DNA from 3 places in the Maridesulfovibrio frigidus DSM 17176 genome. Region 3 is predicted to be linked to each of the others. Evidence: predicted binding sites of a transcription regulator. Region 3 holds the regulator's gene; each other region holds the start of a gene.
The links. Region 3 encodes sigma-54, which starts transcription at its own class of promoters, with help from an activator protein. Its sites were predicted from a motif close to CTGGCACGGNNNNTGCTT; they were not measured.
Positions count from the first base shown of each region.

Region 1: the regulator sigma-54 is predicted to act here: its motif matches at 1,239-1,256, upstream of fliD (flagellar filament capping protein FliD).
Region 2: the regulator sigma-54 is predicted to act here: its motif matches at 2,098-2,115, upstream of BR06_RS0105130 (Spy/CpxP family protein refolding chaperone).

Region 1 is NZ_JONL01000001.1:411,987-415,267, reverse strand. Features, by position in the region: gene fliD (flagellar filament capping protein FliD) at 1-1,188, opposite strand, end outside; gene BR06_RS0101925 (flagellin N-terminal helical domain-containing protein) at 1,382-2,263, opposite strand; gene tsaB (tRNA (adenosine(37)-N6)-threonylcarbamoyltransferase complex dimerization subunit type 1 TsaB) at 2,482-3,281, opposite strand, start outside.
Region 2 is NZ_JONL01000002.1:197,043-200,323, reverse strand. Features, by position in the region: gene BR06_RS0105140 (two-component system sensor histidine kinase NtrB) at 1-514, opposite strand, end outside; gene BR06_RS19170 (DUF4405 domain-containing protein) at 530-1,420, opposite strand; gene BR06_RS0105130 (Spy/CpxP family protein refolding chaperone) at 1,588-2,052, opposite strand; gene BR06_RS0105125 (radical SAM protein) at 2,252-3,281, opposite strand, start outside.
Region 3 is NZ_JONL01000001.1:7,255-10,535, forward strand. Features, by position in the region: gene BR06_RS0100050 (PTS sugar transporter subunit IIA) at 1-6, opposite strand, end outside; gene hpf (ribosome hibernation-promoting factor, HPF/YfiA family) at 10-552, opposite strand; gene rpoN (RNA polymerase factor sigma-54) at 598-2,013, opposite strand; gene lptB (LPS export ABC transporter ATP-binding protein) at 2,379-3,101, opposite strand; gene BR06_RS0100075 (LptA/OstA family protein) at 3,132-3,281, opposite strand, start outside.

The sequences.
Region 1 (3,281 bases), 400 kb from region 3:
AAAAATTTCTGCGACCGCAAATGGATCGTCTGCAAGTGCCGCATTTAGAACGTCTGTATCAAGTTCTAAAAGACCCATGTTTGCGCCGCCTGAATCTGCGTTAGTCATGATTCCAAGCTGGGACAATGCGGAATACTTGTCGCCAGTAAAATCACCACCAGCTGACTCTTCGTACCACGAAAAGCCAATTCCTTGACTGGACATGATGTTCTTTAAACGCTGCCCGACAAGCAGTTCTACACCATAGTTACCTGTGAGGATAGACCCTTCTGATTCTGCAGAGCTGTCATCAATCTGCGTAAGGCTTTTAATCATGTTTCGGACAGCATTATTCTGGTCTACGAACTTTTGGACATTTTCCTGCATTCCTGCTGTGTCTGTAGTGATACCAATATTAACGGTCTCGCCAGCTCCAGTAGTTTGCTTCATGTTGATGGTTACGCCATCAATTACATCGCTTACAGAGTTGGTGTCGCGTTCAATCCAGTCTGCGGCCCCGGGGGGGAATCCGTCTACCTTCATTTTTGAGTTTTGGGCATTTTGAGTTTGAGCAAAATCTGCCGCGCTGAAGGTCATACCTGTAGTATTTGATATGATGACCTGATTGTCATCTCCAAGATCAAGTCCATAAATTTGAAGATGAGTGGATGTACCATCATCGATAGTTGTCGCCCTGATTTTACTTCTGGTGTCAGCATGGGCGTTTATCATATTGACAAACCCTTCCATGGTGGTTCCGGCTGCAATATTACTGAGCGTTACCGATTCCCCTTGATATGAAAAAGTAAATGATCCTGCAGTAGGGAAAATTGAGTCTTTAACGGAAGCTGCGCCGTTGCTTGTTACGTGGATATCATTTTGTGCCAATTGGTTAATCTCAACGGCGTGAGTTGTAACTAAAGCTTCACTTGTCGCTGTAGAGGTCAGGGTGTCTGAATCTGTTGTGGACACAGATCTGCTCATGAACTCGTCAATGGTGTCCATGGACTTAAGGGTAGTCTGTAAGGAAAGAAGGGCGGTATCAAGCTCTTGAAAACGGTCAACTTTAGTGTTCCATGAACTCTTCCATGTTTCAAGGCTATTGATGTGAGTACGCTCAAGCGAGACTACACCATCAATCATTGACTGAAAGTCCGTGCCACTACCAAGGCCGGCGAAGTTAATATTTCCTGAGGTGTAATCAGCCATTTTTTTGTCTCCGGGAATATTTTTCCCTAGGTTCTTACTTGCCTCATGTAATGCAAAGGTGGTGCCAGTTTTACTACTGGTTTGCGGGGGGCCTTAGTTGGTTTGAAGTGAAAAAGCCAGGCCGAACGTTTCGACCCGGCTTTTTTCTTTAATCAAACTTTTGCTCAGAAAGGTGAGCATACCAGCGGTAAATTTAACCGATGAGCTGCATTGCCATTCTAGGCATGTTATTCGCCTGCGACAACATCGCTACGGCAGACTGGGTTAGGATCTGGTTCTTAGTGAACTCGGTCATTTCAGTTGCGACATCAACATCAGAGATGCGGGATTCCGCAGCCTGAACATTTTCAGCCTGAATAGACAGGTTGGTAATGGTGTTTTCAAGTCTGTTCTGAGTAGCACCAAGGTTAGCGCGGATCTTATCCTTAGATATGATTGCGTTGTTCAGCTTATCCAGAGAAGCCTGGGCAAGAGCCTGTGTGGAGATAGAATTGCTTGCGCCCATTCCTACGCCAAGAGCTGATGCAGTCGCTGTGTTAATGGCAACATAGTAGTAGTCTTCTGCAGAGTCGTTACCGGTCCCGAAGTGAACCTTAACCGGACCAGTAGAGGTCAGGCCGGCACCACTGTGAGAAGAGTCTGCTCCTGATAAGTTACCATTAAGAAGATGAATTCCATTAAAGTCAGTTGCGTTAGCAATACGGGTGATTTCTGATGCCATTGCTTGATACTCAGAATCGATAATCAAGCGCTGGTCAGAGTTATAGGTACCGGTTGCGGCCTGTGTTGCAAGTTCCTTCATCCTGATGAGCTTTTCATCGATAACGCCGAGCGCACCGTCAGCTGTCTGGATCATGGAAATTGCATCGTTGGCGTTACGAATACCTTGATTGAGTGACTTGACATCAGAGCGCATAATTTCGCGTACTGCGAGACCTGCTGCATCGTCAGCTGCGGTTCCAACACGAAGACCTGAAGACAGGCGACGAGTTGATACTGCAAGATTGTTATACGAGTCCGACAAATTACGGGTCGCATTCATTGCCATTAAGTTGTGATTAATCACTAAAGACATGCTTTCCTCCTTGAAAGTAAGAATTGGCTTCCTTGCCAAAAACATTGCCTTGGAACTCAGGTTCACAAAGCTATCTGGTCCTTCCGTGCCTAATTAATCGTCTAGTCTTTAGAATTCTTTAGAGCTGGGGATGATATTTTATATTTTTAAACAAAAAAAGAGACCTTCACTAGATAATGAAGGTCTCTTTATAACGGCTTATGTTGATTAAGTTTATTCTAAACAGGGGATATGTCTTTCAGCATTTTTCTGGCAACTTCGAGTGGGATGCCCTGTTTCTTAGTTATAGCTTCAAGATTGTCCTCTGCGTCGGATCCTCTAAGGTAAAGTGGGAATGGCATTTCATTTCCAAATTCGGCCTTATTAGCGAGCTCAAGAATGTCCGGAATTGCAGGGCTGTTAAATCTTTGAGGAAGAGTAGAGAGGTGTGGATTGGCAGACAAAAACTCATCAAAAAATGATTTGTTTTTGGTTAGTCCGCTACCGAAAACAATAGCATTTTCCTGCTTGTAAGATCTGATTATATCGAGAGCCTCTTTAGCAGGAACAGGAAGTACTGGAGTTAATGGCTCAGGGAATATTTCTTCGCCGGAAAGTGGCTTAAATCCCTGAATATAAACCTGCATTTTACGTGAGTGAGTTACCACCCAGAGCGGCTGGTTTGTAAACTTTGCTGGTCCGGCAGCAAGTAGAGGAAGATATTCCAATCCTGCAACAAGTGCATTATTACCAGAGATAATTCCAGCCGCAGCCGAAAACGTCAGTCGCAGTCCTGTGAAACTTCCGGGGCCAGAGATGCACGCAATGTGCGAGATCTCTTTCGCGGAATAGTCAAACAAGTCCAGAGCTGATTTAATGGCCGGAATCATAAAAAATGCGGATTTTCCGGGTACCTGCAAAATCTGCGCGTCCAGCAATGAGAATGAATCTTCATCCTCTTCACGTTTCGCAAGAATAATTTGCAGCGCTTCTTCTGTCCCATTAAGGGCTAGAAGAAGCGCTGTTTTAGTATTTGAAT
Region 2 (3,281 bases), on a different contig from region 3:
GCTGGTCTTTATGTCCATATAGTCTCAGCAGGTGAGGTTGGCCAACGGTTCCATATAGTAAGGAAGCCTTATCATTGATTATGACCGGAGTGCTGGACTCTCTAAGTGACCGGATCATATTAAATATTGTTGGGGGGGGAGTGAATTTTGATGCTATTTTATTTTGTCCAACGATAATCAGTGGCTTATCGTCTGGTCCATATAATCCGATGAATAGCAGGTCTCCCTGCGCGACCATTTCTCTAAAAAGCTCTCTTGCCGCTGGCGCAAGATTTTCCTGCGCCTGATGACTTTTCATACCTTGTCGACGCATTCTGCGCATCCCTTCGGCTAGCTGAATATCAAGTCCTCGGGTAATGGATTTTGCAGAAAGCAGCATGTGTTCAAATACAGTCTGTTGCATTTGACGCAGGTTTTGCCACGTAAGGTAAAGACTTCCGGCTCCGAGTAATAACAGAGCCAGAAGCGCTAAAGCCAGCGGAAGTTTATGTGATCTTTTAGAGCTTAATTCCATAAATATTCTATTGCGTTAGGGGTGTAGAAGTTTTCCGATCTCTCGCGGAGAGTTCATGTCAAGCATTCCGGCAATGTCTCGGATGGGTGTAGACTTGTCAACAACAGCACCTTCTTTTTCAAGTATTGCTAGAGCAGTGTTTAATTCGATATTCTGTCTTTCACAGTATTGTTCCAGAGTCAGCTTGCCGAGTCCCATGCCAGCTGCGCCGTTTTCGTGGGCTTCATTCTTAGGGGCTGGTTTAGCCTTAGCATCGTTTTCGTGTGTAGCTTCATTCTTTTTATGGGAGTCAGTTTTCTTAGTTGCACCCGGCTGATCTTTTAGTATTATTTCATGTAGCTCTTTAGGTGTAATCCCTGCCTTTCCGGCCAGTTCTTTGAGGGACTGCTTCGGAGATTCAACAGCTATCTGTGCTGCTTTAAGAGAAGCTATTGCCTTATCAGCATCAAGACCCATGCGTTTGCAAAATACACCAAGTGAGCTGAGCTCCGCATGTCCGTATGGCGGTACACCGTATTTTACTGCGCCCTGATCTTTTAAATGTGCAGAAAATTCGAGTATATTATTCATAGGTGGTACACCTGCGACGGCGCCAATGACGACATAAAGCGTAATGATAAGACTAATGAAAAACGCAGGAGAAGAAAAGTTTGCGGCACCCGATTTTTTTTTGAGGTAAGCCATAATAGGTTTCCAGTTCAGCCAGATATGCAGAATGGATGCGACAAGGAAAAGAACTCCTGTACATATATGAATGTCGCCCCATTGTTCTTTGCTTAGCCCAAGTAAATTCCAATTTGCCCAGTATGCAACGCGGCCCTGAGGCACGAGATAAAGAACAACACTTGTTATGGATAGGATGATTATCGAGAAAAAACTTACCAGTGAAGTGATTTTTCTAAACATAGGATGCTCCTGTAGTGAAAAATTTTGACGTAATTACTGAAACCAAAATTTATATAGCTTAAACACTACCATGATAGAAAGTACAATTAACAAAAAAAGGAGGACTGAAAAGTCCTCCTTTTTACCCGTTTTCCTAATTCTGTGTAGATGAACGCTAATTAAATCATTTAAGAGTTAAGACCGGGGCAGTTCTGTGATCCAGAGCCACCGCAATTACTGCGAGACCTCTTTCCACATCCGTTCTTGCCACCCCTAGGACCCATTCCTGCTGCAGGAAATGTCAGGCCGGTTTCTTTTTCAATCTCTGAAGCCATCTGCTTATGGGCTGCATACATTTTATCTCTTGTTTCAGAGAGATCTTTCACGAGTGCGTGGATTGTTTCTTTATCTGCTTTGCCGGATTCGACAAGAGCATTTAGTTCTGTACGCTTTGCCCACTGTTGGCTTTTCAACTTTTCGAAAGTTGGTTCGTAATTCTTTATGATAGCTTGAACTTGCTGCTGTTTTTCAGGTGTCAGTTGTTCATAAGCGTCCCAATTGCCGCCGCCGTGGTAACCACCACGAGCCATAGCTACAGCTGCGATTGAAAGTATGAATATTGCTAATAATGGGATCAAGGTTTTCTTTGTCATCTGATCTCCTGCGGTTAAATGTTGTTGCCCTCTCAGGATTACTTAAAGCAGTATGCGTGCCAAAGTAATAAGTAGCATTATTGCAGGTGATTATAGAAAACAGGTCAAGGTTGGATTATAGGTATGTGCATGAATATGCACAAAGGGTTGCACAAGTGCAGGTGGTAAGGAGAACGTGCAATGCTTAGTAGGGAGTGGTTTATTCGCTAAGCCACTTTTGCATTCCACACATTTTACACTCTTCACATCCCTTAGCTGGACAGGGCGGAGTTAATACTGCTTTCTGGTATCGTTCCCATTCGCGCCATAAGTATGATTTATTTATGCCCGTATCAATGAAATCCCATGGGAGCGGGGTTTCTTTATCTAAATTGTGGTCTATGAATTTTTCAAGGTCGCCTTCGTAATATTTGAAGGCTTTTTTCCATCCGCCTTTCTCGGCAGCGATCATAATAAATTTATGTAGTTCTTCATTACCGCGAGCGAGTATGCCCTGCAATCTCGCTTGAAAAGGTGAATCGCCTGAAAATGCTATTCCCTTATATTTCTTAGTGAGGGATTTAACTTTAGTCAGGATATCTTTGAGATCTTTTTCAGGTGGCATCGCGGCCCACTGCAACGGGGTCCACGGTTTTGGAACAAGGCAACTGGCTCCTAAGGTGATGCGCATGTATTGTTTTTTCTTATTGCCCTGACCACGGCTGCGAGCCTGATCTATCTTCTCAAGCATTTCTGATAATTCTTCGTAGTCTTCTTCTGTCTCACCGGGCCAGCCCACAATGATGTAAATCCGTAAATGGTTTACGCCTTTGGATGCGCATAGTTCAACTGCATTAAGGAAATCTTCTTCCTTTAAATTTTTATTTGTAGAGTCGCGCAGTCTTTTGCTTGCACCTTCAAGAGCTAGTGTAACAGTGCGCACACCGGAGGCTCTCAATATATCGAGCAATTCTACTGTAAGTCCATCAGCTCGCACTGAGGATAGCGAAAATTTTGTTTTCCTGTTTTTGAGCCAGTTAATATATGGAACAAGGTCGGGCCAATCAGTAAGAGCAGTGCCCACGAGGCCGACTTTAGGGGGATCAGCAAGTTCAACTATTTCTTTCAACTGGTCGATTGAAGCATGCCTTGGCGGTCTATAAATGTATCCCGCTGCGCAGAATCTGCACCCGTAAGGGCAGCCTCTGTTTACTTCAACCAAAAACATATCTTTAAATACTGCTTCGGGA
Region 3 (3,281 bases):
TATCATCAGTTAGTATCCTGGATCAATCAATCCAAAATCGCCATTATTGCGACGGTAAATAACATTTATAGCTTCGGTATCAGCATTTCTAAAGACGAGGAACTCACTAGTAAGAGTCTGAAGCTGCATTGCGGCTTCGTCTACAGACATAGGCTTTGGCACAAAGTGATCAGTCTCAACAATAGTAGGTTCGTTATTCTCTTCTTCTGGCTCAGGGTAACTAAGAACGTCCATACGAGCAGGAGCTGTGTCCCTACGCCTGTGACTTCTCATCTTTTCGCGCATGCGTCTAAGCTGCACTTCAAGCTTATCAAGAACCAAATCCACGGTAGAGTACATATCTTCAGAGGCTTCGTAGGCCGAGATATGAATGTTATCAGTGCTTAAGACCACTTCCGCAACGTGCCGAAACTTATCTACTGACAAATTTACCTGAATATCAGTATTGTCCGGGTTTGTTATAAACTTATCAAGCTTACCAAACTTAGCGTTAGCGTATTCCTTCAAGTGGTCAGAAGCGTCAAAGTTCTTAAAGGTAAATGCAACATTCATACGGAACTCCTTGAATAAAGGGTGAATATGCTCTCTACTGAACTGCTAGAATACTTTTTTCCTCTTCGATGAGGACAGAATTCCCATTGCAGTCCGGTACTTAGCTACAGTCCTTCTGGCGATGTTGACCTCAAGTTTGTCCTTGAGCGTCTCGGCAATTTTTTCATCACTCAGAGGTTTTTTACTGTTTTCATCGCCGATCAACTGTTTGATCAGAGCCTTAACCGATTCGGACCCGACCTGAGAACCATCATCAAGTCCGAGTGCACTATTAAAGAAAAATTTAAGTTCATAAATCCCATGTGGAGTCGAAACATACTTACTGGTAGTTATTCGACTAACTGTTGATTCATGCATTTCAATATCTTCTGCCACCTCTTTGAGAATAAGCGGTTTAAGCTTGGTGACACCACTTTGAAAGAACCCCCGCTGAAACCTTACAATGGAATCCAAAACCTTATAAAGTGTACGCTGCCTCTGATAAAGACTCTTCATAAGCCACTGTGCAGATCTCATCTTATCCTGAAAATACTCTTTATCTTCACCCTTGGTTGACGCCAGAGTCTCTACATAAAAAGAATTCATCTGCAACTTTGGAAGACCGTCCTCGTTTAAGACTATAACAAAGTCTCCATCATATTCATACACATATGCATCCGGACTGACATAGAAAGAATCTCCCCCTGAAAAGCTTGCCCCTGGTAGAGGATCAAGAGTCTGCATCAGATCAAGATAACTCTTCAGGTCCTCCATACTGAGCTTAAACTTTCTTGCGAGAGGCTTATACCTTTTCTTCTCCAGATCTTCCAAATGATCTTTGACAAGAGAAACCAGTATAGGATCATCATCAAGCTTCAAAACCTCAAGCTGAATCAGTAAACATTCCTGAGGAGTACGAGCTGCCACTCCGAGAGGATCAAATCTTTGTATTCGAGAAAGAACATTTTCGACATCTTCGATTTGAGCGTAACAGGTTTCGCAAATTTCATCCAACCCTATCCGCAAATATCCGCCTGCACTGAGATTACCTAAGATACACTCACCAATGACCACTTCCTTCTCAGTAAAATCAGAAAGACACATCTGCCATGCGAGGTGTCCCTCGAGAGAAGTCTGCTTTGTTAGTCTAGCCTCAAAAGACATCCCCTCTTCCTGAGATTCAGACTCGCGAGTGCCTGCCTGCTTGGAAGTACTCGAAAACTCACCGAGATAATTCTCCCAGTCAGCATCACGTGAAATTTCTGCTTCTTCAGCAGTGGCAGTGCCGGATTCAGCATCCGCACTGTCTGTGCGTTCAACAGCTTCGGCTTCTTCCAGTATCGGATTTTCAAGAAGCTCCTGCTGAACAGTATCGAGCAGCTCCAATCTGGAAAGCTGCAACAACTTAATAGCCTGCTGCAACTGAGGTGTCATCACCAGTTGCTGCGAAAGCTTGAGTTGTTGTCTAAGTTCCAGTCCCATAATTCTGTGCCACCCTATGATACAATTAAAAGTATCTTTTAAACTTTTTAAACCGCTGAATAACGTTCGCTCAACAAATCTTTAAAAAAAATATTATTTAATTGGATTTGTTCTTGATTAAAGTATGCCACACTCCAGAAACCCATGCAAGAAATAGTACAGATTTATCCGTAATTTCAGGATATTTTAATCTTATGCAATGTACATGAAAAAACTGTACCAATGTTCGGGCTTGCTGTAAATCAGCAAACCCAAATTTTATGAATCGTGAGTATATTTATAAAAAAATAGGGAGAAAATATGGAGAAGATAAGAGAGAAAAAAGGGAGGCAAAAAACATGAAAAAGCTAAGCTGGACGGAGTGATCAGAGACTAAAACTATCCCCTAGATACAGCCTGCGAGCTTTCGTATTTTTAACGATATTTTCAGGTGCACCATTAAGAATAACACGCCCTTCGTATACCAAATAGGCTCGATCACAAATGGATAAGGTTTCGCGCACGTTGTGATCGGAGATCAAAATACCGAGCCCCATATCTTTGAGGGAGGAGATTATGTCCTGAATTTCAATAACGGCAATAGGGTCGATACCCGCGAAAGGCTCATCAAGCAAAATAAATTTGGGGTCATTAATCAAAGCTCGAGCAATTTCAAGCCTGCGACGTTCACCACCGGAAAGATAAAGCGCTGTCTGGTCTGCAAGGCGCAATATGCCAAGCTGATCTAGAAGCTCATCTGCTCTGTTGCCGATTTGTTTACCGGATAATCCAGTATGCTCGATAATTATTTCAAGATTTTTGCGAACAGAAAGTTTCTTGAAAATTGAGCTTTCCTGCGGAAGATAACTAATGCCGTGTCTTGCTCTTTCATGCAAAGGCCAGCGCGTAATCTGATTCTTATTGAGGTACACATCACCGGAAGTGGGCTTCACAACACCGACAAGCATATAGAAAGTGGTAGTCTTCCCTGCTCCGTTAGGACCAAGTAGACCAACAACTTCACCTTCTTTAACATTAAGGCTGATACCACGGACAACTTCTTTCTGCCCGTAGTTCTTAACTAGCTTGGTGGCTATTATCGAAGACATATAATTCCTGTAGAATTGAACATTAAATTACTATGGAGAGACATTATTAGGTGTATAGAAAATAGCCTCTACAGGCTTATTACCACCGACAACTTCTGAACGGTTATCTTTGAGATAGAACTTAATAAGTTCGCCCTGCACAAGATTAGGACCATCCTTAAGCTTCGCGTTACCTTCCAT